2 linked regions of the Posidoniimonas corsicana genome follow. The protein of the gene in region 2 interacts with the protein of the main gene of each other region in a pairwise test. Links are inferred from orthologs where the notes say so. Each region holds a gene or a part of one and is shown on either strand. Other genes may lie near its edges.

The links.
Region 1: the proteins of rlmKL (region 2) and typA interact in binary tests that used the Escherichia coli proteins (3 or more experiments, as listed by UniProt). The link is inferred for Posidoniimonas corsicana from one-to-one orthologs.

What each region holds. Positions count from the first base shown.
Region 1 is NZ_SIHJ01000001.1:3,143,034-3,158,099, reverse strand. Bases 10,050-13,030 are described here. They hold typA (translational GTPase TypA), read left to right. Parts: upstream 10,050-10,596; coding sequence 10,597-12,465; downstream 12,466-13,030. Other genes in these bases: KOR34_RS12150 (hypothetical protein), read left to right, coding at 12,617-13,030; KOR34_RS12160 (hybrid sensor histidine kinase/response regulator), read right to left, coding at 10,050-10,213. Outside these bases: KOR34_RS12195 (ATP-dependent helicase), read left to right, coding at 1-959; KOR34_RS12190 (hypothetical protein), read left to right, coding at 962-1,303; KOR34_RS12185 (hypothetical protein), read right to left, coding at 2,007-2,873; KOR34_RS12180 (M20 family metallopeptidase), read right to left, coding at 3,505-4,677; KOR34_RS12175 (fumarylacetoacetate hydrolase family protein), read left to right, coding at 4,763-5,569; KOR34_RS12170 (DUF1963 domain-containing protein), read left to right, coding at 5,798-7,066; KOR34_RS12165 (metallophosphoesterase), read right to left, coding at 7,326-8,483; more of KOR34_RS12160, read right to left, coding at 8,519-10,049; more of KOR34_RS12150, read left to right, coding at 13,031-13,444; KOR34_RS12145 (SHD1 domain-containing protein), read left to right, coding at 13,655-15,066. UniProt on the Escherichia coli protein: A 50S ribosomal subunit assembly protein with GTPase and nucleotide-independent chaperone activity, required for 50S subunit assembly at low temperatures, may also play a role in translation.
Region 2 is NZ_SIHJ01000001.1:1,560,558-1,575,628, reverse strand. Bases 7,893-10,878 are described here. They hold rlmKL (bifunctional 23S rRNA (guanine(2069)-N(7))-methyltransferase RlmK/23S rRNA (guanine(2445)-N(2))-methyltransferase RlmL), read right to left. Parts: upstream 10,492-10,878; coding sequence 8,293-10,491; downstream 7,893-8,292. Other genes in these bases: KOR34_RS06030 (peptidylprolyl isomerase), read left to right, coding at 10,654-10,878; nadE (NAD(+) synthase), read left to right, coding at 7,893-7,990. Outside these bases: KOR34_RS06065 (anaerobic glycerol-3-phosphate dehydrogenase subunit C), read right to left, coding at 1-2,916; GTP cyclohydrolase I FolE, read right to left, coding at 3,036-3,587; KOR34_RS06055 (LON peptidase substrate-binding domain-containing protein), read right to left, coding at 3,773-4,456; nth (endonuclease III), read left to right, coding at 4,647-5,339; dcd (dCTP deaminase), read left to right, coding at 5,393-5,950; more of nadE, read left to right, coding at 5,996-7,892; more of KOR34_RS06030, read left to right, coding at 10,879-11,571; KOR34_RS06025 (TraR/DksA C4-type zinc finger protein), read right to left, coding at 11,606-12,076; KOR34_RS06020 (beta strand repeat-containing protein), read right to left, coding at 12,182-15,071. UniProt on the Escherichia coli protein: Specifically methylates the guanine in position 2445 (m2G2445) and the guanine in position 2069 (m7G2069) of 23S rRNA. Methylation occurs before assembly of 23S rRNA into 50S subunits.

The sequences.
Region 1 (15,066 bases), 1.6 Mb from region 2 along the record:
ACCGCGACGTGGCCATCCTGTTCCGCACCAACGAGCAGCCCCGCGCGTTCGAGGCCGAGCTCCGCTCGCAGAACATCCCCTACGTGCTGATCGGCGGCATGAGCTTCTACGACCGCCGCGAGATCCGCGACGTGCTGGCGTACCTCAAGCTCACCGCCAACCCGGACGACGAGCCCTCGCTGCTGCGGATCCTCAACACGCCCCCCCGCGGCATCGGCGACGGAGCCCGCAAGAAGATGATGGAGCAGGCGGTCTCGCGGGGCGTGCCGCTGTGGCGCGTGGTCACCGACGCGGCCAACGTGCCCGGCCTGACCGCCGCGGCCAAGCAGGGCTGCGCGTCGCTGGTCCGCATGGTCGAGGGCTGGAAGGCGGACCAGGGGCCGGTCACGCGGCTGATCGACCGCGTCATCGACGAGGCCCGCTACCGCCAGGAGCTGGACCGCCTGTACCCCGACCCCAACGAACGCGACGCCCGCGTCGCGGCGCTGGGCGAGGTGGTCAACGCCGCCTCGCAGTTCGACGACAAGGAGCGCGACCCCGACGACAAGCAGACGCCGCTGGAGGGCTTCCTCGAAGAGATCGCCCTGGGCGGCCCGGCCGACGGCAACGACAAGGAGTCGCAGCTCGACCAGAACGCGGTCGGCCTGCTGACGCTGCACGCGGCCAAGGGGCTGGAGTTCCCGCACGTGTACCTGGTCGGCATGGAGGAGGGTATCCTGCCGCACCGCCGCTCGATCGAGGCCGACGACGGCTCGATCGACGAGGAACGCCGGCTGGCCTACGTGGGGGTGACCCGCGCCCAGGACCGCCTCACGCTCTCGCTGGCGCTCACCCGCCGCAAGTGGGGCAAGCCTCGCGACAGCATGCCCAGCCGGTTCCTGTACGAGATGACCGGGCAGGCGGAGCGGGCGCCGCACCGCCACCCACGCAACCAGCACGCCAACGGACGGAAGAGGTAGCCATGGACCTAGCCAAAGCAGCGGCCGGCGCGATCGGCGGCGCAGTTGTCGGCGCGGTGGTGTTCGTCCTGCTCGCGCGGATAGGCCTGCACGCCGGCATGCTGATGGGCGCCGGCGCGGGTTGGGGCGTGCAGCTGGCGGTGCGCGACCGGAACCTGGCGACCGGCGTGATCGCGTTGATCGCGGGTCTCGTGTCCTCGGTCCTGGCGGAGTGGCACTGCTTCCCCTTCTTGGCCGACGGCAGCCTGCCATACTTTTTGGCCCACCTGCACGAGGTCAACTTCATCCACCTGCTGCTGCTCGCGGGCGGCGTGGTGGTGGGGTTCTTCTGGGCGAAAGGCTGACGCTCGTCGCGCCGGAGAAGCCCGCTCTTCCGCCGCCAGTGGCTCTCGAGTTCTGGGCACGTCCCTCATTTCACACTGGCAGAGCCGGTGTTGTTCGGCTTACGTGGGGCCGTCGGACGGTGAAGCCGGCGCATGTTGTAGACTCTCGCCTTCAGCGTGTGGGACTACCGATATTGCCCTGTGCCATCCCATTCGTGCTCTGGATCTGGGTAAAAGAACGAACTCGGAGGGGGGTTTTGCCGGTTCGACGTTAGTCTGTCCCGCACACATACAAACCAACCGCCTGGGACCTTTGTCCGCGAGACTATAAGGTCTCGGTTCGAGGACAACCTGGACCACCTTAAGTCGGGTTGATTGCTCTCGTCTCCGTTGCCTCCTTGCTGGGCTGTAGTGTTGCCAACGACAGCGAACGCAAATACGCAGACGACTACGGCCATGAGCCCTATCGTAACGTGTCGTGTGGAAGCTCTAGCCATTCGAACCTCGGATGATCTGGGGCACTACAGGACGTTGCGAACGTGTACATGCTCGGCGCGCCTGAGTCTAATCGATCTGTGCTCAAGCACCAACAATTGGGGAGCCGGGCGCCATGCTCACACCCGGTAGCGGGTGAGCATACTGCTGGTTGAATTGCCGTTAGGCATGCCTACCCACTGTCGCGGGGGTAGGCATGGCGCCCGGCTGAAACACGTCTCGCCGGTGGCTACCAGTTGGCGCCGACGAGGAACCCGGTCGTGTCGAGGCCGAGTTTCAGGCTGCCCTCGACGCGCCACACCTGGGTCTCTCCCTTGAACTGGAACAGGAAGTCGCCACGCGACCACTCGCGTCGGTACTCGAACCCGAGGTACGCCATGCCGGTGGTCATCGTCGTGCCGACATCGTCGTAGCCGTCGATGCCCACGTAGTCCGCCTCGCCCACCAGGTAGGCCAGTCGGCCGCCGCCGATGACGCTCCACTCGCTGCAAGGGGTCGCGTAGTACAGCTGGCGGCCTTCGGCGAACAGAGAAGGCCCGGCGCCGGACCAGCGGTCCTCTCTACCATCGCCGTAGTCGAAGCCGAACGCGGCGATTCGCGAGCCAGCGCCCAGCAAGAGGTCGAAGTCGTCAAGCCGCAGCCGCCGGTAGAGGTCGATGTTCAGGCTGAAGGCGTCGGGGTCCAGGCCGAATCGGCTGGCGTCCGCAGCGAGCGTGGCGACCGACTCGGCGCCGGCGAAGTAGAGGTCGCCCCGCATGCCCAGCCCGCGGGGGTTCTCGTAGCCCAAGAACGGGCGGAACGACGCGCCGACCTCGTCGTCCGTGAGCGCGAAGATGCCGTTGGCGTGCACGAACCGGGTGATGCCGAACTCCACGCCTCCGTACCACGGGTCGTGCCCGATGGCGCCCGGCATCGCGACCGCGGAGGCGGGCTGCACGCTGGGGTCGGTGAGCGCCGCGGGAGCAGCCGGCGGCTCGGGCGCTGCGTGGCCCGCATCGAGGGGGAGGGCGTCGTAGGCTTGTACCGCCGCGAGGCGTTGGCCGGCGACGAGCACCACCACTGCTAGCATCAGGCGAGTGAGGATACGGAGCGTCATCACGGTTGTCCTGGGTTGCGGTTCTCCCGCGACGAGATAGCAAGTTAGCGGCCGTGACGCCACGCCAAAGCGCCGGGCGCCACTGCCAGCTCGTCTGGCAGTGTGAAGCGGGTACCTGGATCGCACTGCTGGACAAGCCAGCAGTGGCGCCCAGCGGCCATCATGCACAGAAGTAGAACGCCAACACTCCTACAAGCCAGCTTTGCGGAGGCTGCACGCCTCATCCAAGCCGCCAATCAACGCCAGGCCTTCGCCAGTTCGTTGTAGAAACCGGCCACCCGGCGTGGTCCAATCGTTAGTGACTAGCGTGCACTTTCCCGGGACGGGCGGCCTTGGCTGCGGCCGCCCTGGGGTGTCTGCTGCGCGGTTGGGTCGTTCGGCCTGCGGCCTTGGAGGAGCACGCGTCGCGTGGGTGGGGGTCCGATAGTGTCCCCTCATGTGGCCCAAATCGGACAAAACCCTGGGCCCCATCCCGCCGGGCTAACGGCAGACGCTGCAATAGAAGGGGGAAACGCGAACTGGGGGCGAGGTGTGCTGGGGGTTTTGTCCGCTTCGCTCGTGTTTTTGGACAAAACGATTCGGACAACGGGGCAGAACCGGGGGCTAGCGCCCTGCGGCTGATTGGGAGGGGCTAAGCCTGGGGCAGGCTTTCCATCAGGGCGCGGTAGCCTTGCACGCCTAGCTGGAGTTGCTCGAGGGAGATCCACTCGTCCTTGGTGTGGGCCTGGGCGATGTCGCCGGGTCCGAGCACCACGCACTTCAGGCCGGCGCCGCCGTAGTGGTTGGCGTTGGTGGTGTAGGGGGCGCCGTGCACGGTGGACGCGATGCCGGCGGCGTTGAGCACCGACGCGACGTGCTCGCTGAGCGGGCCGTTGAGCTCGGGGCCCATAGGCGGGGCGGTCTCGACATCGTCGAAGGAGTACTCCAGCCGGTTGTCGCGGGCGGCGAGCGCGTCGAGCGCGGCGCGGATGCCGGCCAGCGCCAGCTCGCCGTCCTGCCCGGGGGTCAGGCGGTGGTCGATGGTCACCTCGCAGCGGGGCGGCACCACGTTGTGCTCCGACCCGCCGCGGATCACGTTGATGCTGCAGGTGGAGCGGCCGGTGAGCGGGTGCGTGGCGTCGAGGCCGGCGATGTACTGGTCCTCGATCGCGGTGACCGCGCGGGCCATGGTGCTGATCGCGTTGAGGCCCTGCTCCGGCGAGCTGGAGTGCGCGGCGCGGCCGTGGGTGGCCAGCCGGATGCGGACGTAGCCGTTGGCGGCCCGCACCACGTTCATCTGCGTGGGCTCGCCGACCACCACGGCCGCGGGCGACCAGCCGAGCTTCGCGAGGTCGCGTTCCAGGAAGGCGCGGGCGCCGACCTGGCGGGCCTCCTCGCCGACGGTGAACAGCAGGGCCAGGTTGGCGGGCGCCGTGCCGGCGGCGGCCGCCTCGCGGAGCGCCCACAGCATGGCGGCGCCGGTGCCCTTGGTGTCGCACGCGCCGCGGCCGTACAGGCGGCCGCCTTCGATGTGGGCGCCGAGCGGGTCGATAGTCATCCCCTCGATGCCGACCGTGTCGAGGTGGCTGTCGAACAGCCACCACGGCGCATCGGGCTGGCGGGGGCCGGTGACCAGCACGTTGGGCGCGCCGCCGGGCACGTGCAGCTCGGTAACCGCCAGGCCCCAGCCGCTGGCCAGCCCCGCGACGTATGCGCCCAGCGGCTGCTCGGCGTCGGGGCGGCCGGAGGTGCGGGGGGTCACGGAGTCGAAGCGCACCATCGCCTGCAGCAGTTCCAGGCAGCTGGTTGGTGGGGCGGGGGGCATAGCGGCGGGGCAGTGTACGGGGCGGGGCCCTGGCGGTAAGCTCTCGGGCGGACACGAAGGCGTATTCTAGCAGAAGGCAGCCCGGATGAAGATCACGCGTTTTGAGGACCCGCTCGGCCTGGTTCACTATGGCTGCCTGCAGCCGGACGGCGGCATCACGCTGCTGGACGGCGACCCGCTGCACTCGCCGATCGACACCGGCAAGCCGGCGCAGGTCGCCAAGCTGCTGGCGCCGATCGAGCCGGTCGACATCCTCTGCATCGGGCTCAACTACGCCAAGCACGCCGAGGAAGGGGGCAAGCCCTGCCCGGAGCACCCCGTGCTTTTCATGAAGACCACCTCCGCCGTGCAGAACCCGGGCGACCCGGTGGTGCTGCCCCGCGCCCTGCGGAGCGACAAGGTGGACTACGAGTGCGAGCTGGTGGTGGTGATCGGCGGCGACTGCAAGAACGCCACCGAGGAGGACGCGCTGAGCTACGTGGCGGGCTACACCTGCGGCAACGACATCAGCGCCCGCGACTGGCAGTCGCAGTGGGGCGGGGGCCAGTTCTGCCGCGGCAAGACGTTCGACACCTTCGCGCCGCTGGGCCCCTGCCTGGTCACGCCCGACGAGCTGCCCGAGCCCAACAACCTGGCCATCAAGACCACGCTCAACGGCCAGGTGATGCAGGACTGGACCACCGCCGACATGATCTTCAGCGTGAGGAAGCTGATCGCGTTCCTCAGCGGCAGCACCACGCTGCGGGCGGGAACGGCGCTGTTCACCGGCACGCCGCACGGCGTGGGCTTCGCCCGCCAGCCGCCGGTCTGGCTGCAGCCGGGCGACACGGTCACGGTCGAGATCGAGGGGATTGGGGAGCTGACGAACCCTGTGGTGGAAGAAGAGGTTTGAGAAGTTAGGAACTTAATGCGGGTGCCAGGGGCGCTCCGCGACAGCGGAAGCCCCCGAGAGGTACTCGCCGCGTATTGCTGGCCGTCGGGGGCTTCCCTAGCGGGAGCGCCCCCGGCACCCGGCGGGTAGGAAGGCGCCCGGCTAGCAAAATATGCCAAGCCGCTGCACCCGCTCGAAACGGATAAGTGGGAAGCAAAACCTTCGCTTGCAAATGGGTGGAAGCTCGCCATGGTCGATAAAGTTGTTTGCAAGGCATCCGGTTGTTCCAACCTGATTCAGGAAACTACCGCGGCCCGTACTGGTGGGCGCTGTATGCCTTGTGTCCAGGCGGCGGCCAAAAAGGAGCGTGACGAGTACATCCGCAAGAACCGTCGAGACTTCAACGAGTTTGAAGGTGTCACCGATGTTGTTGAGGCTCTTAAGGTTATTCACAAGCCACGCAAGTACGACCCGCTCATCAACTGGATTCCCCATCCGACGCCAACCGATGAGCTATATCTCGGTCTAAGTGAGTCTGAGCAGAGTCGGCTGACTGAATACGCGAAGGGCCTCGTTGGAACTGAACGCAACCAAGAGGCGGAAGAAATATGCCTTTGCTTGTCAGCTTTCACCAGCACACCACTAGATGCGTGTTTGAGACGGCTCGTTTCGTACGGTCGGATTCTGCCAAGTCTTGCGTTCCGTAACGCCCCCGTTGATGTACGTGATGAGTTAGTTGAGAGAGTTGAATGCGATGCATGTAGCCGCGGCCCCGCGCTTCTAGCGCTGGCATGGATTGGTGATTCGACGGTAGTGGAGCATTTTCGCAAGTGGCGAAGCGAGAAACCCGCTTGGGGTGATTCGCTGTTCATTCCTCCGGAAGACTACTCGCGTGAGGCAGGTTGGGAGCTAACGCCTGAAGGCAATAGGCGTGATCTTGTCTTTCCTCAATGCCATGCTCTTGAAAGTGGAGCATCAAACACAGCGGAGCCGTTCCGGGCTATCAGCGAGCGCGGCGACCATTGTCCTTGGTGCTCGTCTAAACTTACGAATCTCTTCCAAGTAGAGTTGGCGGCGTTTGGTCTCCCCCACACCGACGCTTGCCGAGACCAAGTTGAGGTTCTCACCTGCGAAGTCTGTACGGCATTTGGAACCGTCTTCAGCAGCATTGACCGCAATGGCAGCACAGTTTGGTCGCCAAGAAACGTGCGGCCAGAATACCTGCCCGATGATTCAGACGCGTGGGGTAGACTGCCTCAAGGCAGTTTGCGTGTTGGCAAAGGTCGCTCAGCATTGCATTCAGCAGACCAATTCCTTCCGACAAGGTTCTCCCAGATTGGTGGGTACCCCACTTGGGTTCAGGATTCAGCATACCCGAAGTGCTTGGAATGCAGCCAAACGATGATGTTTCTTGCGCAGGTTGACCGCCAGGACATCGAGCAATATTCCGAAGGAATGTTCTTCGCTTTTGTTTGCCTTGATTGCTTGGCAACAGCTACCGTTTACCAGCAAACTTAGAGTAGGAATCGTTGAGGATGTCCCATCAACCGGCGGGTGGAACGCCGCTTGTCAGAAGCGACACCGACGTTCACCCGGCTGATGTTTGTTGGCTGGCGAGCTTTGCCGCGGGCGAAAGTCGCTGCCACCCGCGTAGGCCGTTTATGCGATGAGCGCGGGCGCCGGGGGCGCTCCGCGACAGCGGAAGCCCCCGAGAGGTACTCGCCGTGTCTTGCTGGCCATCGGGGGCTTCCCTAGCGGGAGCGCCCCCGGCACCCGGCTAAGAACTAGGCTGCTCGAGCGTGATCAGCGTGAGCTCGGGTGGGCAGAAGTAGCGGAACGGCGCCAGTGAGCCGGTGCCGCGTGTGACGTGCATGATGGTGTCGCCGCGGCGGAACGTGCCGCACGCGTACCGCGTGCCGTGCAGGCTGGGGGTGAGCACCGGGCCGAGCGGCGGGAACTGGACCTGCCCGCCGTGGTTGTGCCCGGCGAGCATCAGGTCGGCGCCGCGCTCGACGGCCCAGCCGAACTGGTCGGGGTTGTGGGCGACCACCAGCCGCAGGTCGGGGTCGGCGTTGGCGCCTGGGTCGGTGAATTCGGCGGGCGGCCCGAACCAGGGGAGCTCGTTGCCGGCGATCTGGATCACGTGGTTGTTGTGCTCGACTTGCGCCGCCTGGCGGCTCACGTCGACCGCGCCCACGGCGTCCAGCGCGCGGCGTACCGCGGCGTGGTCACACTTTTTGTCGTGGTTGCCCAGCACGTAGTGCACGCCCAGCGGCGCCGTCAGGCGGCCGTAGGTGTCGGCGACCCACGGGGTGCAGTGGTCCTTCTCGACGAGGTCGCCCGCCAGGATGACCAGGTCGGGGCGCCAGGCGTTGGCCTGCTCGATGATCTTCTGGTAGAGCTCGATGCCGAACCTGCCCGACATGTGCAGGTCGGCCAGGAGGGCGATCTTCAGCCCGGCCAGCTCGCCCGGGAGCCGCGGCAGGCCGAGCGTGAGCCGCTCGACCGAGAGCGTGAGCACCTGGTTACCCGGCAGGCGGCAGAACGCGCGGGGCACGGGGTTGGCGATCCCGAGGCCGAGCTCGGGACGGAAGTCGATCCGCTCGGCGGTGACCGACTTGGATACCGTCCGCCGCTCGGGGTGCAGGCGGAGCCAGACCTGGTGCACGATCGACAGCACCGTGAGCGGCGCCATCACCCACGCGTAGGCCGCTAGCGCGGTCGACTGCCGCACGGCGGGCCAGCCGCCGGCCGCCCACAGCCACGCCGCCCACAGCGGCACGCCGGCCAGCGCCACGGCGCTGATCATCGTCAGCGCGTCCACCACGCGGTGGTTCCAGCCGCAGGCGTGCGTGCGGTTCACGAAGCCGACCCAGAACACCACGTGGCCGACGAGGGCCAGCAGGACGAACACGAGCAGCGGAATCGGGGGCATAAACCGGGGCGGGGGAGGGCGGGGCCGATCGGCGATCAGCTGATGGGCTCGCCGGACAGCACCCGCTCAACGGTCTGCAGCAGCTGGTCAAGCCGGAAGGGCTTGTAGAGCACTTCCTTCAGCCCGGCCTTGCGGGCGTTGACGATCGAGTGGCCCGGGTCGTAGCCGAAGCCGGTCATCAGGATCATGGTCCCGACGTCAATGTGCTCCTGCAGCTTGGTGAGCAGCTCGAAGCCGCTCATGTCGGGCAGGCGGATGTCGGCCAGGATGGCGTCGTACTCGTGCCCGGCGCCGAGGTTGCGGACCATGTAGAGCGCCTCGTTGCCGTCGTGCGCGGTCTCGACCACGCACAGGTAGCGTTCGAGCAGGTCGTGCGCGGCGCTCCGCACGGCCTCGTCCTCGTCGACCACCAGCACCCGCTTGCCGCTGAGCACCGGGTGGGGCTCGGTGCGCGAGCCGGCGGCGCGGGCCTCGATGGGCGCGAGCGACTGGCCCACCTTCTGGATCACCTGCTTGATGTCGCGGGCGTTGCGGAGGATGCGGTGCAGCCGCTCGGCCACGGCCGGCTCGTGCCCGATGTACCGCTCCATCACGTTCACGGCGTCGTTGAGGATCTCATCGACCGGGATAGCCACGGCGCTGTGGATGGCCTCGACGCTGGCGGCGGCGGTGGTGGCCTTCTCGGCCGCCAGCAGCTCTAGCGTGTTGAGCGCCACAGCCAGGTCGCGTGCGAAGATCTCGAGGAACTGGCGGTCGCTCTCGGAGAACGCGGCGGTTTCCGGGCTCTCCACGTTGAACGTGCCGATCACCTGCTCGTGCAGCATCAGCGGCACGGTCAGCGAGCTGCGGGCGTCCTGGGCGCCCTCGATGTACAGCGGGTCCTCGCGGATGTCCTCGCAGAGGTAGCTCTTGCCGGTGGCGGCGACGAAGCCGGTCACGCCGTTGGCGTTGGTGTCGGCGCGCAGCTCGCGGGCCTCGGCCTCCGGCTTCATGCCGACCGCCAGCAGGGGCTGCAGCCGGCCGGTCTCTTGGTTGAGCATGCGGATCTCAACCACGTCGAAGTTCAGCACCGCCTGGGTGCAGTGCAGGATGTTTTGCTTGAGCAGGTCGATCCGCTCGTCGACGTCCATCTCCGCGACCTCGTCGGTCGTCAGGTCCGCCAGCTCGACGCCCGCCTGGTGGATGGCGGCGATCTTCTGCTGCTGGAGCATCTCGTCGGAGATGTCGCGGATGGTGACCACCAGGTGCTCGGTGCGGCCGGTCGCGGGGTCGATGACCGGCGCCGCGTGCACCCGGAAGTAGACGTTGTCGTCGCGTTGCAGCGTCGACGCGCTCGCCTTGCCCGAGGCGAACGCGGTGTGGAAGGGGCAGAAGTCGGGGCCCAGGATCTCCGGGTTGCCCAGCAGCGAGTAGAAGTTCTGGCCGAGCACGGTCTCCTGACCGGTCCACTCGCGGAGCTTGCCGTTGCCCCAGATCACCACGTTCTTGGCGTTCAGCAGCACGACCCCGTCGGGCATGCCCTGCAGGATCCGCTCGTTCTGTAGCAGCCGCCCCGGGTCGAGGGCCCGGGCAAACTGCTGGGTGTCCGCGTAGACGGCCGTGAAGCCCCCGGTGGCCAGCTGGGCTAGCGCGCGGACCGGGGTCGAGACGTTCACAATCTCCAGGCCCGGCGACGATAGCGCCTCGCGGAGGTCGGCGGCGGAGCGTTCGGTAGCCCCCAAGCAGAGCACGCGGGGGTGGGAGGGCTGAGGACTGTCTGACCCGTTGGGATCCGTCACCGCCGCGACCTGTGGGAGGGGGGAAGGGCCTGTGGGCAGCGGCGCCGCAACAGCGGAACTGGCGCCGCGTGGTCTGAGGGGTACAATCTCGACGGACCGTGCGATCCGCCCCGCGTCTGAATTATAGGGGTCCCTGCTAGGGCTCACAAGAAGAACGGCCCACGCAGGCCATCCTTCTTCCCTAAGATTCATCGGCCCCGCCGCCGACACGATCCACCCGGGGGGCAACAGCGGCCTGGAATTTCTCCCCCCGCCGGCCGCTGCGAACGCCCCCAACCCTACAGAGCGTCCCCGCCGCTAGACCACCCCCACCCGATCCCCAGAAGCCCTCCCGAATGGACTCCCAGCCCGCCTCGTTGCGGAACGTCGCGATTATCGCCCACGTTGACCACGGCAAGACCTCGCTCGTCGACAAGCTGCTCTACCAATCCGGCCGCTACCGCCAGGAGCAGCTGGACAAGCTGGCCGGCGGCCAGCACGGGCTGGTGTTCGACTCCAACGACCTGGAGCGCGAACGCGGCATCACCATCTTCAGCAAGAACTGCGCAGTCGAGTACCAGGACCTCAAGGGCGACCGGTACCGGTTCAACCTCATCGACACCCCGGGCCACGCCGACTTCGGCGGCGAGGTCGAGCGGGTGCTCACCATGGCCGACGGGGTGCTGCTGGTGGTGGACGCGTTCGAGGGGCCGATGCCGCAGACGCGGTTCGTGCTGCAGAAGGCGCTCGGCCTGGGGCTCCGTCCGATCGTGGTGGTCAACAAGGTGGACCGCCCGGACTCCCGCCCGGACGAGGTCGTGAGCGAGGTGTTCGACCTGCTGGTCGACCTGGGCGCCGACGACGACGCGCTGGACTTCGCCACGGTGTACGCGTCGGCGCGGCAGGGCTGGGCGTCGCTCGACCTGGACGACCGGACCGGCGACATGCGGCCGCTGCTCGAGACCATCGTCCACCGCGTCCCCCCGCCGGAGGTCGACCAGGAGGGGCCGGCTCAGATGCTGGTCACCACGATCGACTTCTCCGAGTTCGTTGGCCGGATCGGGATCGGCCGGGTGAGCCGCGGCACGCTCGGCAACCGGCAGAAGGTGAGCGTTGTCGAGCGGGACGGCGAGGTGACCAGGCAGCAGATCGGGCAGTTGTTTACGTTCGACGGCCTCGACCGCAAGGAGACCCAGGCCGTTGGGGCGGGCGACCTGTGCGCCGTGGTCGGACTGGACCCGGTCAACATCGGCGACACCGTCTGCGACCTCGACAACCCCGAGGCGCTGCCCGGCGTTGAGATCGACGTGCCCACCCTGCACATGACCTTCCGTGTGAACGACGGCCCGCTCTCGGGCCGCGAGGGCAAGTACCTCACCAGCCGCCAGCTCAAGGAACGCCTGGAGAAGGAGCTGCGGTCGAACGTCGCACTGCGGGTCGAGACCGGCGACACGATGGAGCAATTCCGGGTGTCGGGCCGCGGCCTGATGCACCTGGGCATCCTGATCGAGAACCTGCGTCGCGAGGGGTTCGAGCTCTGCGTCGGCAAGCCGCAGGTGGTGCTCAAAGAGGAAGACGGCGAGCGGCTCGAACCCATCGAGCAGCTCGTGATCGACGTGCCCGACGACCACTCCAACGCGGTCATGGCGCTGCTGGGCGACCGCCGCGCCCAGATGCTGAAGATGGGCCGCAAGTCGGGCGCGTCCGGTTTCACCCACATGGAGTTCTCCATCCCCGCCCGGTCGCTGATCGGGCTGCGGAGCCGCGTGCTCACCGCGACCGCGGGCAACGCGATCATGCACCACACGGTCATCGGGTTCGAGCCGTCGCGTGGCGAGCTGCCGGACCGCGCCAACGGCGTGCTGATCGCCAGCGAGGCGGGGCCCGTCACCGCTTACTCGCTGGACGCGTTGTACGACCGCGGCGTGTTCTTCGTCGAGCCGGGCGACGTGGTCTACGAGGGCCAGGTGGTCGGCGAGAACTGCAAGGCGGGCGATCTGGTCGTCAACGTGGTGCGGGGCAAGAAGCTGACCAACGTCCGAGCCGCCGGCAAGGACGACAACTCGCAGGTCCGCCCGGCCCGCCGGATGTCGCTCGAGGAGTGCCTGGAGTACATCGACGAGGACGAGCTGGTCGAGGTGACCCCGTCCAGCGTGCGGCTCCGCAAGATGATGCTGAAGGAGTCCGACCGGCGGCGCGAGTCGCGACGCCTGGCGCAGGTGTAGCGGCCGGGGCGGGGTCGATCCCGCGTGACCCGCACGACCGGAAATCTGGCGCCGCGGGTTGCGGTCTCGCGTCGTGCGCGAGCTAGACTCCCGATAGAGCCCACCGAGGTTTGAGGGTTTTTAGGCACCGGGCTCGCTAGGGGACACCAATATGTTCGGGCAAGCTAGCCGCACCGGGCGCCGTCAGCGGCGGACCGGTGGCGCCGCGTTTCAACTCATCGCCTTTGTGCTAGTCGCCGGCCTCGGCGCCTGGCTGGGCGCCCGCTACGTCGGCGTGGACGTCGAGCACATCGCGTACACCGCGCTCGACGAGACCAAGCTCATCGAGCACATCCCCGAGGACTGGCGGCCCGACGCGCCCCAGGCCGAGGAGGCGGAAGGCGAGGCCGGCTTCGTCGCCGAGCAGCGCGCCGCTGAGCTCCAGTCCGAACTGGAGGTGCTGCGGTCCGAGGTTTCCGTGATCCAGCAAGGCGTGAACGGCCCGGCGGCGGACGACCAGCAGCCGGCCATCGAGGGCGAGGATGGCGCCCCCTCGGTCCGCGAGGCGACCCTGGCGTACTGGACGCGGCTGCGGCAGATCGCCACCGAGGTGACCGAGCTGCACGACGGCGTGGAGCCCGGTCTCGAGGCCGCCACGGCCTCGGCCGTGTTCAGCATCCGCCAACGGGCCTTCGACTACGGCGCCAGGGCGATCGAAGCGGTGGACGACAGCGAGGTGGATCAGCAGGCCGTTGATGCAGGTCACCGCATCGCCAAGTGGTACCGATCGGGCGGCGAACTGTACCGTCAGGCCTCGGAAGTCTGGGAGGGCCGGGTGGCCGGCGGCGCCGGCGGCGCCGGCGAGGAGGCCCAGCGGTCGCTGGAGAGCGCACGCACCCAGCACGCCCGCGAGGCCGAGCTCGTCCGCGAGCTGACCGGTCGCACCGAGGAGATCCTGATGCGGCGATACGCCGTTCAGTTCCCCGTGCTGAGCATCTAGCCCGGCACGCGCGGGGGGAGCGGTTGCGCTGGTTGTCCGGAGGCCAGCGGTCGTGATGGAAAAGGGGCCGCGGCAGGCCTGATGGCCGCTGGCGGGGGTGCGGAGTTCGTTGCCTAGGCCAACTGCGGCGACTAGGATGAGGGGAATCGGATAAACCGTATCCGCCCCTCGAACGCCTCGCTTGAACCGCCATCCGGAGATTCCCTTCCCATGCGTAAGTGCTTGAATGTGCTGCTGGTCTTTGTGCTGACCATCAGCCTCTCGATTGACTATGCCACAGCCGGATGGTTGCTGCGTGGTTGTCGCACGCCGGCTCCCTGCTGCGAGCCCGCAACGGTGGAGTGCTGCGAGGTGGTCGCGCCATCGTGCTGCGAAGTCGTGGTCGAGAGCGCGCCGGTTGAGTCCGACTGCGGGTGCGCTTCGGTGGCGTCTGAAGAGGTGGTGGTGAGTGAGCCGGCCGCTGAGCCGACCGCCCCCGAGCCCACGCCGGCCGCGACCTTCAAGCCCGAGCAGGACTGGTCGTCCGCCGAGGTCGAGCCGAGCCCGGCCGACGCGCCGGCGCCCAACCCCGCCGACCCGGAGCCCGCGGCTACCGCGGTCGAGATCGTTCCGCAGCCCGCGCCGGTCACGCCGCCCCCGGCCATCGAGGCCGAGGACGACGTCCCGCCGCTGCCCGTCATCGACGACGAGCCGGTTGAGGAGCCGATGCCCGAGGTCGTGGAAGAGCCGATGGACGACCTGTTCGGCGACGAGCCTTCCATGGAAGAAGAGCCCATGACCGATGAGCCGCCGGCCGATGACTTGTTCGGCGAGCCCGCTGCCGAAGAGGCGATCCCGACCGACGACCTGTTCGGCGACCCGGCGCCTGCTGACGAAGCCGCCGCCGATGACCTGTTCGGTGACGAACCGGCCGTTGAGGAAGAGCCGATGGTTGAAGAGGCCCCCGCCGACGACCTGTTCGGCGATGAGCCCGCCATGGAAGAAGAGCCGGCCGTCGAGGAGGAGGGCTCGCTGGACGACTTCTTCTCCGCCCCGGCCGAGGAAGAGCCAATGGCCGAAGAGGCGCCCGCCGACGATCTGTTCGGCGATGAGCCCGCTATGGAAGAAGAGCCGGCCGTCGAAGAGGAAGGCTCGCTGGACGACTTCTTCTCCGCCCCGGCCGACGAAGAGCCGATGGCCGAAGAGGCGCCCGCCGACGATCTGTTCGGCGATGAGCCCGCTATGGAAGAGGAGCCGGCCGTCGAGGAGGAAGGCTCGCTGGACGACTTCTTCTCCGCCCCGGCCGACGAAGAGCCGATGGCCGAAGAGGCGCCCGCCGACGACCTATTCGGCGAAGAGCCCGCCATGGAAGAACCGGCCGACGAGGACATTGGCGGCCTGTTCGGCGATGAGGAAGCCCCCGCCGACGAGGAGACGCCTGCGGACGACGACTCGGGCGGCCTCGATGACCTGTTCGGCGATGACCTGTTCAGCAAGGCCGAGCCGATCCTCCGTCAGCCTGGCGGACTCAACAGCCCCGAGATGCGGACGTGGGTCGACAACACCGGCCTGTACCGCACCCGCGGTCGCCTGGTGAGCGTCGCTGACGGCGCGGTTAAGCTGCTCAAGTCGAACGGCCGCAC
Region 2 (15,071 bases):
CCCCGTCATTCTCGCCCCGCTCAGCCCTGCATCAAGCCCGGGCGCCAGCCCGTAGCTGGCCGCCAGCACCTTGATGGGGTGAAGCGTCGGCTTCGGGCTGGCCTGCCGCATCTGGATGGCGCAGGTGCTGCACTCGGAGACCGACAAGTCGTAGTCGCCGGTGCGGAGCTCGGTCAGCAGCGGCAGCCCGGCCCGCAGGCTGCGGCGGTAGTTCTCCTTCCGCAGCCCAAACATGCCGGCCATGCCGCTGCAGCCCTTCTCTAGCTGCTTGACGCGGAGCTGCGGCACCAGGTTCAGTAGATTCCCGGCCGGCGAGCCGACGCCCAGCGCCCTCACGTGGCACGGGACGTGGTAGGCCACGCGGCGGTCGACGGGCTGCAGGTCGAGCTTCAGCCCGCCGCGCTGGTGGAGCTTCCAGAGGTAGTCGCACGATTCCTGCGTGCTCTCCGCAACCAGCTGGGCGTCCTCGTCGTCGGCCAGCAGCTGCAGGTACTCGTGTGTCAGCGCGAGCACCGCGGAGGGCTCGGTCGCCACGATGGCGTAGCCCTGGCGGGCGAGCTCCGACAGGACCTCCACATTCCGCCGCGCGACCCGGCGGGCGGCGTCCACCGCGCCCTGGCTGAACATCGCCATGCCGGACTGCTCCTGGTCGCCCGGCACGATCACGCCGACGCCGTTGTGCCTGAGCACCGCGACAAAGCACTCGGCGAGCTGGGGGTCGTAGTAGTTTGCGAAGGTGTCGACAAAGTACGCCACCTTCTCCACCGGCCCCGGCACCGGCTTCTGCGACCGCCGCCCCGCGCCGCGAAGGAACGGGCGTGTCGAGAACCGGGGCAGCCGGCGCCCGGGCGCAACGCCTAGCGTGCGGCCCAGCACCCAGCGGGCGCGGGGGCTCTCGAGGATGAAGTTGGCGACCGACGGGAACCGCGAACCGATCTGGCTGATCAGGTCCATGCGGGTGAAGCTCCAGTCCCGCGGACCAAGCCCATTCTGCTTCAGGTGGGCCGCCTTGGCCTCGACCATCAGCCTGGGGATGTCCACGTTCGCCGGACACTCCAGGCGGCACTGGTGGCAGTGCACGCACAGGTCGGCCACCTCACGGGCGGAGTCGAGCGTGAGTGAGTCGGCGGGCAGCTGGCCGGTCAGCACGCCGCGGACCAGGTTCGCCTTAGCGCGGGGCGAGGACTCCTCGCGTGGTGCGAAGCGGAAGATCGGGCACATCCGCACCCCCGGCGCTTGGGTGCGGCAGCTCGCGCAGCCGTTGCACGCCCAGGCCGCGGCGTTCACCTCCTCGTGCGTCCAGTTCAGGCTGAGTTCGACGATGGGCGGCCCGTCCGGGTCGGTCTTGGCGAGGGCCGATGGGCGGAGGTGCTGGGTCATCCGCTCGCCGGGCGTCGGCGTGATCTTGCCCGGGTTGAGGATGCCCTTGGGGTCAAACGCGCGTTTGAGCTCGCGGAACACGTTGATCAGCGGCCCGTGCTGCCGGCGGAGGAAGGGCGTGCGGCTGAGCCCGTCGCCGTGCTCGCCGGCGACCGTGCCCCCCAGCAGCCAGACCTTCTCGTACAGCTCGCTGGCGAGCAGCTCGACCCGGCGGACATCCTCCTTCGAGCGGAGGTCGAGCAGCGGGCGGATGTGCAGCTGCCCGTGCGCCGCGTGGGCGAACAGCGACGCGGTGACCTGCTGCCGCTTGAGCACGTCCTGCAGGTGCCGCACGAAGACCGGCATCGCCTCGGTCGGCACGGCGATGTCCTCCACGCAGGGCGCCGCGCGGCGGCGGCCCTTCAACCCGTGCAGCGTCTGAGTGAACCGCCGCGAGAGTTGGCCCAGCAGCAGCTCGTCCTCCTCCTCCTGGGCCGCGTAGTAGCCGGCGGCGAGGCCGAGCTCGTTCTGCGTCAGCGCGATCACCCGCTCCACCTGCGTCTGCGTCTCTTCAGGCGAGTCGCCGAAGAATTCCAGCAGCAGCACCGCCTCGGCGGCCGCGGGGATGATCAGGTCGTAGCGGACGTCGGACTCGCGGGCGATGGTCAGGTGCCGCCGGTCCATCAGGTCGCATGCGCTGGGACGCAGCGGCGTTATCTCCCTGACGCACCGCACGGCCTTGTCCAGGCTGTCGAACATCAGCATCACCCGCCCTACCGAGTTGGGCAGCGGCAGCGTGTGCAGCTCGGCCTCGGCGATCAGCGCCAGCGTCCCCTCGCTGCCCACCAGCAGCCGCATCAGGTCGACCGGCTCGGCGAGAGCGTACTGCATCGCGTAGCCGCTGGCGTTGACCAGCGACTGCGGCTGGTGCGTCTCGATGACGGTGCGGTGCAGCTGGCCCAGCTCCTGGACCGACAGCTCCAGCTCCGCCAGCCGGGGCGGCCGCGGTTCAGCGGCCGCGGGCCCACCCAGCTCCAGCACCTCGCCGTCGGCCAGCACGATCTTCATCTCGCGCACGTGGTCGCGGGCCGAGCCGCACCAGGGCCAGTGGCTGCCGCTGGCGTCGACCGACAGCACGCCGCCCATCGTGGTGACCTCGGTGGTCGCGGGGTCGGGGCCGAACACCCGGCCGTGGGCGGCCAGCGTGCGGTTGAGCTCGGCGTGCACCACGCCGGCCTGGACGCGGACGGTGTCGTCGTTGATCGCGACGATCCGCCGCATGAACCGCGAGAAGTCCACCACCAACCCCTCGCCCACCACGCCGCCCGCCAGTCCCGAGCCGGCGCCGCGGGCGTGGACGGGGATGCCGTGCTCGGTGGCGTACCGCAGCGTGGTCGAGACGTCCTGCGTATTGCGGGGCCGGACCACCCCCAGCGGCGTGCGCTGGTAGATGCTGGCGTCGCCCGCGTAGAGGGTGAGCGTCAGCGGGTCGCACAGGATTTCGCCAGCCAGCTGACCGCGCAGGTCCTGCTCGATGCGTTGGCGGTCAAAATCCATAGGCGACTATCGCGGTTAGGTCGGCTGTGCCGGCGGGGCGAACGTCAAACGCCCCCACCCTGTTCATCGGCGCCCACCCGATCTACCGCCAGACTCGCCGGGGGCACGCTCCCAACCGGCTACTTGCCGTAGATGAGGGTCATGATCTCCGCCCTGCTCGACACGCTCGACCGGAACACCCCCTTCATGGCCGACGTGACCGCCATGCTGCCGGGCTTCTTCACGCCGCGGATGGTCATGCAGGAGTGGCTCGCCTCGATCACGACCGCCACGCCCTTCACGTTGAGCTGGTCGACCAGCATGTCGGCGATCACCTCGGTCATGCGTTCCTGCACCTGCGGGCGGCGGGCGACGCTGTCCACCACGCGGGCCAGCTTGCTGAGCCCCACCACGCGTCCGTTGGGCAGGTAGCCGATGTGGGCCTTGCCGGTGAACGGCAGCAGGTGGTGCTCGCACATGCTGGTGAAGCCGATGTCCTTGACCAGCACCATCTCGTCGTACTTCTCGGTGAAGAACTTCTCGAGGTGCACCCGCGGGTCCTCCCGCAGGCCGGAGAACATCTCGGCGTACATCCGCGCGACGCGGCCCGGGGTCTCCAGCAGCCCCTCGCGGTCGGGGTCCTCGCCGACGGCGGCCAGCAGCTCGCGGACGGCGTTCTGCAGCCGCGGCATGTCGACGCCCTGGCTGTCGGCCGGGGCGTCCTCGGCGCCGCAGCACGCCGGTTCGGGTAACTCTTGCAGGTGGTCTTTCATGGCGCCGTTGTCGGTTCGGGAGGGCACAGTCAGCTCGTGGGAGAAGTCGGTTCGAAAGCACTCAAGCGGTCCGGCCGCGTTCCAACGCCGCCGGTTGGGGTCGATTAGTTGCTGCTGAAACGGGGCGGGAACGCGTCGCCGGGCTCGGGCGCGTCGATCGCCGCCACCAGCAGCCGGCACCGCGTCACGGCGTCGCCTTCGCCCAGCAGCCGCAGCTTCAGCTCTGGCGAGATCGGCAGGCTGTGCGCCGCTAGGTCCGCCACGGCGCCCAGCGCGGCTGTCGCCGACAGGGCGTGCGTCAGCTCTTCGGCGGCGCCGCTGGACGCCAGCCGGTCACGCAGCAGGCCGACCAGCTGCTCCCGCAGCGTCTCCGGGTGCGGGTCCTGGTTCGGCTCCCGCTCCTCAATCAATTCTATCCGCGACCGGCGGTATGCCAGGGGCGGCTCCAGCTCCTCGGCCAGTCGGACCCGCCGCAGGCCAAGCAGCAGCAGGTTGTAGCGTCCCTCGGACGTCTTGTGGTGCGAGATCACCTTGCCCAGGCAGCCAACCTCCGACAGCGGCGGCCGGCCCGCGTAGTCATGCTCCCAGCCGGGCTCCAGCACGGCCATCGTGATCAGCTTGTCGCTGGCGAGGGCCTCGGCGGTGAGCGCCACGTAGCGTTCCTCGAACACGTGCAGCGGCGTCACGACATGCGGGAACGCGGCGACCTGCGGCAGCGGGAACAGCCGACCCACCCCCGAGAAAGTCTCTGGGTCGAACGGCGGGTCGGCGGGCATCCAGGCGCTCATCGTCGCGGTCGGCTGAGGGTTGGACAGAAAGGAAATCCGAAGCTTGAGTCAACACTCAAAACTAATTGTGCGAAGCACTTAGATCAAGCCGCCGTCGCCCCGCTACGGGCCTGTCCCGGGCGTTGACACCGGTCGCCGGCCCCCCAAAATGAGGCCTTTCCCCGGCCGCCCCCATCCCGAAGCCCGCCGCATGGCCAAGAAGAAGACCGCCGCCAAGCCAGCCGCGTCCAAGACGCCGGAGCTCCCTGCCGAGGAACGGAAATCTCAGGCCAAACGGGTCGTGCGGCGGCTCAAGGCGGACTACCCAGAAGCGCCCTGCGCCCTGGTCCATGAGACCCCGTTCCAGCTGTTAATCGCGACCATCCTGTCGGCCCAGTGCACCGACGAGCGGGTCAACATGGTCACCGAGAAGCTGTTCGCCACGCACCCCGACGCCCACGCGATCGCCAAGATGTCGATCGCAAAGCTCGAGAAGGCCGTGCAGAGCACCGGCTTCTTCCGCAACAAGGCGAAGAACGTCAAGGCGTGCTCCGCTGAGCTGGTCGAGAAGTTCGACGGCCAGGTGCCCGAGGATCTGGACACTTTGGTTGGTCTGGCGGGGGTTGGCCGCAAGACGGCCAACGTTGTGCTGGGGACCGCCTACGGCATCCCGACCGGCGTGGTCGTCGACACGCACGTCGGGCGGCTGAGCCGCAGACTCGGCCTGACCGTTCAGAAGGACGCGGTCAAAGTCGAGAACGACCTCATGGAGCTGCTGCCCAAGAAAGAGTGGATCGACTTTTCGCACCGCATGATCCATCATGGGCGGGCGGTCTGCAACGCAAGGAAGCCCGACTGCGGAGCGTGCTCGATGAACAAGTTCTGCCCCCAGATCGGCGTGTAGCGCAGCCCAGCGAGTCGCGCGGAACGCGCCCCGCCCACAGCACCCGGCCCCCCATGATCCTCTCAGGCAACGAAATCCGTCGGCGGCTCGACGGCGAGATCCAGATCGAGCCGTACGACGAGGCCAACCTCAACCCCAACAGCTACAACCTCTGCCTGCACAACGAGCTGATTGTGTACGAAGAGGTCGTGCTGGACATGGCCAAAGAGAACCGCGTCCGGCGGATCGAGATCCCGTCCGATGGGCTGGTGATCAGCCCCAACCACCTGTACCTGGGCCGCACGGTCGAGAAGACCACCACGCACAACCTGGTGCCGCAGATCGAGGGCCGCTCGTCGATCGGGCGGCTCGGCATGTTTGTGCACGTGACCGCCGGCTTCGGCGACGCCGGCTTCTCCGGCTACTGGACGCTCGAGATCTCTTGCATCCAGCCGGTGCGGATCTACCCCGGCGTGCCGATCTGCCAGATCTTCTACCACGAGCTGACCGGCGAGGTGAGCGAGTACGCCAGCAAGTACCAGCACAACCGCGACATCCAGCCGAGCAAGCTCTTCCAAGAGTTCGGCCACGCCCACGACCCGCAGCTGCCGCTGCAGTTCGACAACAAGTAGCGCGGCCGGGCCGCCGCTCTTTTTGCCCCTAGGGACTACTGCGCCGTGAAACTCATCCGCCTGGGATCCGCGTCGGTCAACCAGACGCCCATGGACTGGGACGGCAACCGCCGCCGGATCGAGGCCGTCATCGCCGACGCCCGCCAGAGCGGCGTCGGGCTGCTCTGCCTGCCGGAGCTGTGCGTCAGCGGCTACGGCTGCGAGGACATGTTCTTCAGCACCGGCGTGCAGCAGGCCGCCTACGAGAACATGCTCGCGCTGCGCCCGGCCACCGAGGGGATGGCCGTGGCGGTCGGGCTGCCGGTGTTCTACGACTCGGCCCTCTACAACGCGTGCGCTCTGCTGGTGGACGGCGAGCTGGCGGGCATCGTCTGCAAGCAGTTCCTCGCGACCGACGGCATCCACTACGAGTCCCGCTGGTTCCGCCGCTGGACGCCCGGAGTGGTCAGCATGCTGGGCGACCCGATCGGCGACCTGCTGTTCGACCTGGGCGGCGTGCGGGTCGGCTTCGAGATCTGCCGCGACGCGTGGGTGGCCGACCGTTCCGGGCCGGGCCTGGCCCAGCGCGGCGCGGACATCATCCTCAACCCCAGCGCCAGCCACTTCGCGTTCGGCAAGCAGCAGACCCGCCAGCGGATCGTGATCGAGGGCTCGCGGGCGCAGTGCGTCAGCTACGTGCACTGCAACCTGCTGGGCAACGAGTCGGGACGCTCCGTGTACGACGGCGACACGATCATCGCCAGCGGCGGCAAGATTGTCGCCAGCGGGCCGCGGCTGTCGTTCGCCGACTACGTGCTAACCACCGCGGTCGTGGACATCGACGCGGTGCGGCGGAGTCGGGCGCAGTCGTTCGACGCGGGCGTGACGCGGCCCCTGCCGCCCGACGGGCTGGTGCAGTGGTCTTTTGCGTGGCCTGATCCGGGCGCCGACGCGCCCGACGAGCACTGTGCGCCCCCCACCAACTGGGAGGCCGGCCCCGACCACAAGGAGGAGGAGTTTACCCGCGCGGTTTCGCTGGCGCTATTCGACTACCTGCGTAAGAGCCGCGCGAACGGGTTTGTGGTGTCGCTGAGCGGCGGCGCCGACTCGTCCGCCGTGGCCGTGCTGTCGGCGATGATGGCCCGCCTGGCCGTCGATGAGCTCGGCATGCCGGAGGTGCTCGAGCGGATCCAAAGTGTCGCCGCCGCCGCGGGACTGGACGAGTCGGCCAGCGTCGAACAGCTGGTCGCCGGGCTGCTGGCGTGCGTCTACCAGGCGACGGAGAACTCCAGCGACGAGACCCTCAACTCGGCCCGGGCGGTGGCCGAGGGCGTCGGCGCTGCGTTCCTCGACTGGAGCGTCGACGAGCTCGTCAAAGGCTACGTCAGCACGGTCAGCAAGTCGGTCGGCCGGGAGCTCACGTGGGAACAGGACGACATCGCGCTGCAGAACATCCAGGCCCGCGCCCGCGGGCCGGCGGTGTGGATGCTGGCCAACCTCCGCGGCGCGCTACTGCTGGCGACCAGCAACCGCAGCGAGGCGGCCGTGGGCTATGCCACCATGGACGGCGACACCTGCGGCGGGCTCTCGCCGGTGGCCGGCATCGACAAGGCGTTCCTGCGGCGGTGGCTGCAGTGGATGGAGCAGGTCGGCCCGCACGGGGTGGGACCGCAGCCGTATCTGAAAGCGGTCAACGGCCTGGAGCCGACCGCCGAGCTCCGCCCCGCCGATCAGGACCAGACCGACGAGGGCGACCTGATGCCCTACCCGGTGCTCGACGCAATCGAGCGCTCGGCCATGCGGGACAAACGCCTGCCGCTGGAGGCGTTCCGCGCGGTCGCCGCGCAGTTCCCCGAGCACGACCGCACGCAGGTGGGCCGCTGGGTGATCCGCTTCTTCCAGCTCTGGAGCCGCAATCAGTGGAAGCGCGAACGCTACGCGCCCAGCTTCCACCTGGACGACGAGAATCTTGATCCCAAATCGTGGTGCCGCTTCCCGCTGCTCTCCAGCGGCTACGAGAAAGAGCTGGCCGAGCTGGAAATGCTGCTCAGCAACAAGTGAATAGCCGGCGAGCTACGCCTCGGCGGATTCAGGGAGGATTCACCACGAAGAGCACAAAGGATTGCTTGCCTCGCGAATCATCGCGGGGCAATGGCTTTGTGCCCTTTGTGACCGTCGTGGTGCATCAAATCGGATCCGCGAGGCCTTGCTTAATGCAACGGGATTCTTTTCACCACCAAGGTCACAAAGAGCACAAAGAGCTGTTTGCCCGGTTGGCGCCACCCCTTCGTGGCTTTGTGCCTTGGTGGTTGGCCAAGATGAACACCGCCGAGGCGTAGCTCGCCGGCTACCTAGACGACCGTCTACTCCTTCACCATCCGCCAGCAGCGGTGGATGCGTTTGTTGCGGAAGTCTTCGGGGACCGTCTGCCGACTAATTTCACGGATGGCTAGCCCGGACAGCTGGTCCTCGTCCAGCTTGAAGCGGCGCGAGTTCGTGGAGAAGTAGATCACCCCGCCGGGCGGCATCCGTTTGGCCACTTCGACCAAGAGCGGCGCGGCGTGCTGCTGCACGTCCCAGTCGTCGGCGCCCCGTTTGGTGTTGCTGAAGGTCGGCGGGTCGACGATTGCCAGGTCGAACAGCGGCTCGGCGGGGAGCGACTCGACGAACTCCTGGCTGTCGCCCTCCACGAAGTCGCACCGAGACGCGTCCAGCTTGTTGAGCCGCACGTTGTCGCGGGCCCAGTCGAGGTAGGTGGGCGAGAGGTCGACCGTGGTGACCCGCTCGGCGCCGCCGGCCAGCGCGTAGACGCTGAACGCGCCGGTGTAGGCGAACAAGTTCAGCACCCGCTTGCCCTCGGCCTCGTCGCGGAAGCGGCCGCGGGTGACGCGGTGGTCCAGGAACAGCCCGGTGTCGACGTAGTCCGACAGGTTCACTCGGAAGGTGAGGCCCGCCTCCTTCACCAGGCGGACCGCCTGCTGTTCGGCGACCCGCTGGTACTGGGTTTCGCCCCGCTGGCGGAAGCGGCGTTTGACGAACACCAGCTCGCGGGGCGTCTCGAGCGCGTCGGCCGCGGTGCGGACCATGTGGTCCAGCCAGTCGGCGTGCTCGGCCGGCGTGCGGTCGTGCGGCCGCTCGTACTCGGCGATGTGCAGCGCGTCGTCGTAGCGGTCGATGGCGAACGGCGCCTCGGGGATGTCGCGATCGTAGATCCGATAGCACGTGATCCCCCGCTTGGTCGGCCACTTCCGCAGGTGACGCGCGAGCTTCTTCAGGCGGTTGCTGAACTCCTCCGCCTGGCGGGCCGCCTCGGGCTTGAGGCCGCCGAACGCGCGCTGGGGTGCATCAACCGAGGCCTTGGGAGCGGGTTCGACTACTGACGTCTTGGCGGCCGACGCTGGTTCGGCGCCCTGCTTCCGCCCTCCCCCTTCCCCCTTCGGAGGCTTCGGGCCCTGGTACTGGAACAGCGTGCACTCCAGCCGGCCGTTGTACAGCTTGCGGCGTTTGTCGGCGGTCTGCCCGACGAGCTGCTCGAAGTCGAGCCGCGAGGTCAGCACGTAGTGCGACCAGGTCGGCAGCCGCCGCAGCACCAGCGGCATCGCCTGGTACAGCTCCTCGATCTCGCGCTGCTCGCCCAGACGCTCGCCGTACGGCGGGTTGGTGATCAGGCAGCCGTACTCGCGCTTGCTGAGCGTGTCGGCGAACGCGCGCTGCTGGAAGTGGATGTCCTCCAGCACTCCGGCCCGCTCGGCGGACCTGCGCGCGGTGACCAGCACCTGGTCGTCGGCGTCGGTGGCCAGGATCCGCTCGTCGAGGGCCGGCAGCATCCGCTGCTGGGCCTGCTCGCGGGCGGCCTGCCACACGTCGGCGGGGACGGCCGGCCAGTCCTCGGCCGCGAACACCCGCCGCAGGCCGGGCGCGATCTGGCGGCCGATCATCGCGGCTTCGATGGCCAGCGTGCCGGCGCCGCAGAAGGGGTCGAGCAGCGGGCGGCCGTTGCGCCAGTAGCTGAGCTGCACGATGGCGGCGGCGAGCGTCTCGCGGAGCGGCGCCGACGAGGTAACCGGTCGATAGCCCCGCTTGTGCAGCCCCACGCCTGTGGTGTCGAGCGTCAGAGTCGCGACGTCGTCCACCAGCGCGACCTCAACGCCGTATAGTCCGGCGGTCTCCGGCAGTTCCTGCACGCCGTGCTGCTGGCGGAGCCGCTCGACGATGGCCTTCTTCACGATCTTCTGGCACGCCGGCACGCTGGAGAGCTGCGACCCGCGCGACCGCCCGCGGACGGGGAACTCGCCGTCGGGCGGGATCCAGGCGGCCCAGTCGAGGGCGGCAACGCCGTCGAACAATTGGCCGAAGTCGGTCGCCGGGAAGCTGGCCAGCTCGACGACCACCCGCTCCCCTGCGCGGAGCCACAGGTTGGCCTGGGCGATGGCCTGCGGGTCGCCCTCGAACGCGACGCGGCCCGGCGCGGTGATCTTGGCCGGGTAGCCGAGGGCCTCCAGTTCCCGGCGCACGACCGCCTCGACGCCGAACGCGGTGGTGGCGGCGAGCGGCAGCGGCATGGGCGGGTTTCTGGGGCGGAGGGGGCGGTGGGGAGCGGTTGTAGCGGCTGCCCGAATAGCGAAATCTGTGCGAATACGCGCACGATCCGGGGGCGGCAATTACTATGAAGGTTCACCGAACCCTCAACTGCGTAAGCACCTCAGACTACCGAGCAGACCTGCATGTTGCGACCCTCCTCCCCGTGGCCCGGCCTGCTGGCCACCGCTGTCGCTGCCCTGGCGTTCGCCCTCCCGCCCGCCGAGTCTTCCGCCCAAACGGTGCGGTTCTTGACCAGCGTGGGCGACTTCTACATGGAGCTGAACCCGGAGAACAACCCGGACCTGCAGGGCCACGTGGACAACATCCTGGCGTACATCGGCTCCGGACGGTACCACGACACCGTGCTGAACCGGGCGCCGGACGGGTTTGTGCTGCAGATGGGCGGCTTTGACCTGGGCAACTACCGCCCCAGCACGCTCCCGGTTGGAGGGTTCGACAGCATCGAGAAGTACGACGACGTGATCGTCGACGCGGACGGCGACGGCCAGGTCGACTTCGAAGCGCTCAGCAACACCGAGGGCACCGTGGCTTTGGCGCTGCAGTCGGGCCAGCCGAACAGCGGCACGAGCAGCTTCTTCGTGAGCCTGACCGACAACTCGTTCCTCGACAGCCAGGGGTTTGTGCCGTTCGCGCAGATCACCGACATGTCCGACCTGGCCCCGATCACGGGCGCCAACAAGGTCGACCTCAGCAACCAGGTGGGCCAGCCCGGCAGCCTCGCCTACACCGACGTGCCGCTCACGCCGGACGGCGAATTCATCATCCTGGAGAGCATCATGGTGGTCTCCAACCCGTACTTGGACTTCGCAGGGCCGATCCGCAACGTCTCATCGCTGGTGGTGGACGGCGCCGAGCTGCTGTCGACCGACGATGACAGCTCTGACCCGAGCGGCGGCTCAACCGCGCCTGGGGGTGGAGGGAGCAGCTCGGGCGGCAGCGGCCTGCCCGCGACTGGCGCCCCCCACATGCCGGAACCGACCGCGGCCCTGCTCGGCCTGATGGCCGGCGCCGGCGTGCTGCTGCGTCGGCGGCAGCGGTAGCGCGCCCCGCAGGAAACTCACGAGCCGCGCTGCGCTACAGACGGCAGGGCGGGTCGCCCGTGCAGAACCGCTTGTAGCGGGTCAGGCCCGCGCCGCGGCTGACGCGGAGCTCGACCAGCGATCCGCACCGCGGGCAGAAGTCGGGCTCTTCCGGCAGGGTCCCCTGCTCGGCCTTCTCTTGGCAGCCGACGCACCGCTTCGCGTCGGGCGCGAACTCCAGGCGCTCCTCCGGGATCGGCTGTCGACAGACCTCGCACAGCACGGCCGCCTGCCAGTCGTCCGCTTCGTCCTGTGCGGCGGTGTCGCTTACGCCCAGCCCGACGCTCTTGCAGGTCGGGCAGGTCATGTTCTGGGCGGAGCTGGCGAGCAGTTCCGCCAGCACGCCCTCGTCCGGGTCGGCGTCCCGCCGGAGGTGGCCCAAGAGCCGTAGGCGGACGGCGATGTCGTCGGCGCCGAGCGTGGTCTGGTAGCCGCAGCCGGTGCAGTGGAGCTGTTTGGAGAGCATGGTGACAGCCAATGTGGACCGTGGGTGGCAGGTCATTCTACGAAAAAAGCCGCTCCCCGCAGGGGGAGCGGCTTTTGGGTGCTCGCGTCGCTTCGCGGACGATTCCTACGGGTTCGGCAGGTCCGGGTTGACGTTGGTGTCCGTGAAGGCGCCTGCATTCGGTGTGGGAACAAACGTTCCACTGTTTTGGAAGTCACCGTTCGCGTTGGCCAAGTCGAACACCTCGAATGACACGCCATCGGTGTTGTCAAACTCGTAGTTGCCGGCGGCCCCGTTGTGGGAGTTGCCGTTGTACCGCATATCGACCGTGGAGCCGGTGTTCGCGGTGAGAAGGAACTGAGAGGTTGCGTTGGCGTTGTTGGTGAAGGAGTTGCCCGAACCTCCCGAATCCGAGATGCCAACCGTGATGTCGAGCGCGCCGGCTCCAACGGTCAGATCGGCCGCGGCGAGCGTGGCGCTCTCGTTCTCGAAGTCGTTGTTGTCCAGCCAGAACCGAACCGAGCCCGTGTTGGCCGGGTTGTCAAAATCAAAGGCCACAGCATCGTTGGTATCGAACGACGAGTTGGCGATTTGGATGTCCGAGGTCGACGGGCCGTCGTCCAGCAGCAGGGCGAACGCGACGGTGTTGTCGCCGGTGGTGACCGAGTCACCGTTCACGTTCAGCCCGAACGCCTGGCTGTTGTCGGCAGCGATGCTCACCCCCGAGTCGTACGTGTTGCCAACGAAGTCCAGGCTCGCGTTGTTAACCGAATCACCGATGCTCACGTCGAGCGCCGTCGCCGCGGCGCCGGCGGTGACCGTTGAGCTCGACATCTCGAAGTTGAAGTCCTCAGTGTTCGTCGCCGCAACCGTGACCTGGTCGCCGAACGTGCCATCCAGATCGACGTTCGCGGCGCCGGTGTTGCCGGTGTTGATGGTGGTCACGCCGGTTACCGAGCTGTTGCCGTTGACGTTCACCGTGGCGGTGCCGGTGTTGGTCGCGTTGACGGTCAGCGAGTCGTCGATTGTGCTGCCCCCGTTGACGGTCACGGTGGCGTTGCCGGTATTCGTCGCCGTCACGTTGACCGCTCCGTCGATCGTACTGGCGCCGCCGACCGACACGGTCGCCACGCCGGTGTTGCCTGCGTTGACATCCAGCGTGCTGGCCAGGTCGGCGCCACCGTTGATGGTGGCGGTGAAGGTGCCGGTGTTCGCCGCGTCGGCGGTCACCGCGCCGTTGTAGGCGCCGCCGGTCACCGTCAGGGACGCGGTGCCGCCGGAGGCGGCGTCGAAGTCGAGCGTCGAGCTCGTCTCGACGTTGCTCAGCAGCGCGGACACGTTGCCGGAGCCCTGGTCGTTGACCGTGATGGCGCCGAACTCGTTGGTGTTGCCGGAGTCGGTCATCGTCAACGCCAGGTCGCCCGACGCCGCGCCCGAGCTCGTCGCGGACACCGTGCCGCCGTTGGTGTCGACGTCGCTCATGGCGAGCGACCCGTCGCCCGCGCCGGTGACGTCGAGCGAGACGGCGCCGCCGGTCGAGCCGGTGACGTCGTTCAGGATGGCGTCGAGGTCGCCGGTCCCGTTGTTCGTAAAGGTCATGGCGCCCGCCTCGGTCGTCGATGACACGGAGACGGTCGTCCCCGCGGCCGCGGCGGTCGTGTTGGCGGTGACGTCCATGGCGCCGTCGTTCATGTCGACATCGTTCAGCGACAGGCCGTTCGCCACGTCGTTGCTGTAGCTCGCGGTGACCGCCGTGGCGCCGCCGCTGGCGAGCTGCACGTCGTTGAGCGTCAGGCCGGTGGCGTTGTCGATCTGCACCGCGGCGTTGGCCGCCGTGTTAAGCGTGCCGCCGTTGACCGTGACGTTACCCTCGACGTTGGCCAGCACGATCGCGTTGGTCGACCCGGCCGCCGTGTCGACCGAGGCGAACGTGACGCCGCTGGTCGACGTGATCGGGTTGGCCGGCGTGCCCTGCAGCACCAGGCCGCCGGTGGTGGCGGCCGTGGTGGTGATGGTGTTGGACGAGCCGGTGACGTTCACCTCGCCGGAGTCGGCGAAGAAGCCGCGGCCGCTGCTGGTGGTGATGTCGAGCCCCGCGGCGGCGCCGTCGAACGTGACGACCGCGTCGTCCGCGTTCGAGGTGATCGCGACCGCGTCGGCCGTGCCGGTGTCGGAGGTCACGCCGCCGCTGAAGGTCACCTCGCCGCCGGTGCGGTTGGTCACCCGGATGCCGCCGGTGTCCTCGATGGCGCCGAGGAAGTTCACCTCGTCGTCGCCGCCGTTGATCACCACGGCCATGCTGCCGCCGTTGCTCTCGATGGTGCTGGTCGGATCCGAGAACGAGATCACGATGTCGTCGTTCGGGTCGTCGTCGCCCGGGTTGGTGTCGTTGATCGCCACCGCGATGCCGGCCGTGCCGTTGCGGGTGACGTCGCTGCTGACCGTGACGTTGGCGGCGGCGTCGTTGATCTCGATGCTGGTGGCGTCCTGCGTGGTGATGCTGGCGCTCTGGACGGTCACCGCCCCGGCGTTCTCGGTGATGGTCACCGTGCCGCCGGACGTGGTGGTGTTGTTCACGGTCGCGGCGAAGTCAACCGACTCCTCGTTCCGGTAGATCTCGGCCGCCTGGCCGTTGATGTTGGTCACCGTGTTGCTGGAGCCGATCGCCACCGTGCCGGTGGTCTCGGAGACCGAGAAGCCGACCGCGCCGGCGGCGCCGCCGGTCAGGCTCGAGTTGATCACGTCGACCATGCCCGCGGTGGTGGTGAACGACATGCCCACCAGGCCCGAGCCGCCGCCGTCCCAGTCGTAGCCGTTCACGTCCAGCGTGCCGCCGCTGTGCGTGTTCGACACCGCCAGGCTCGTGGCGCCGTTGTTGGTGCTGGTGATGTTGGTGATCGAGATCGCCTCGTTCAGCGTCACGTTGGGCGAGCTCGGGTCGGCCGTCGTGGCGGCGTCGATGCTGATGTCGTTGCCGCCGACGCTGTCGAACGTGATGTTGTCCAGCGTGGCGTTG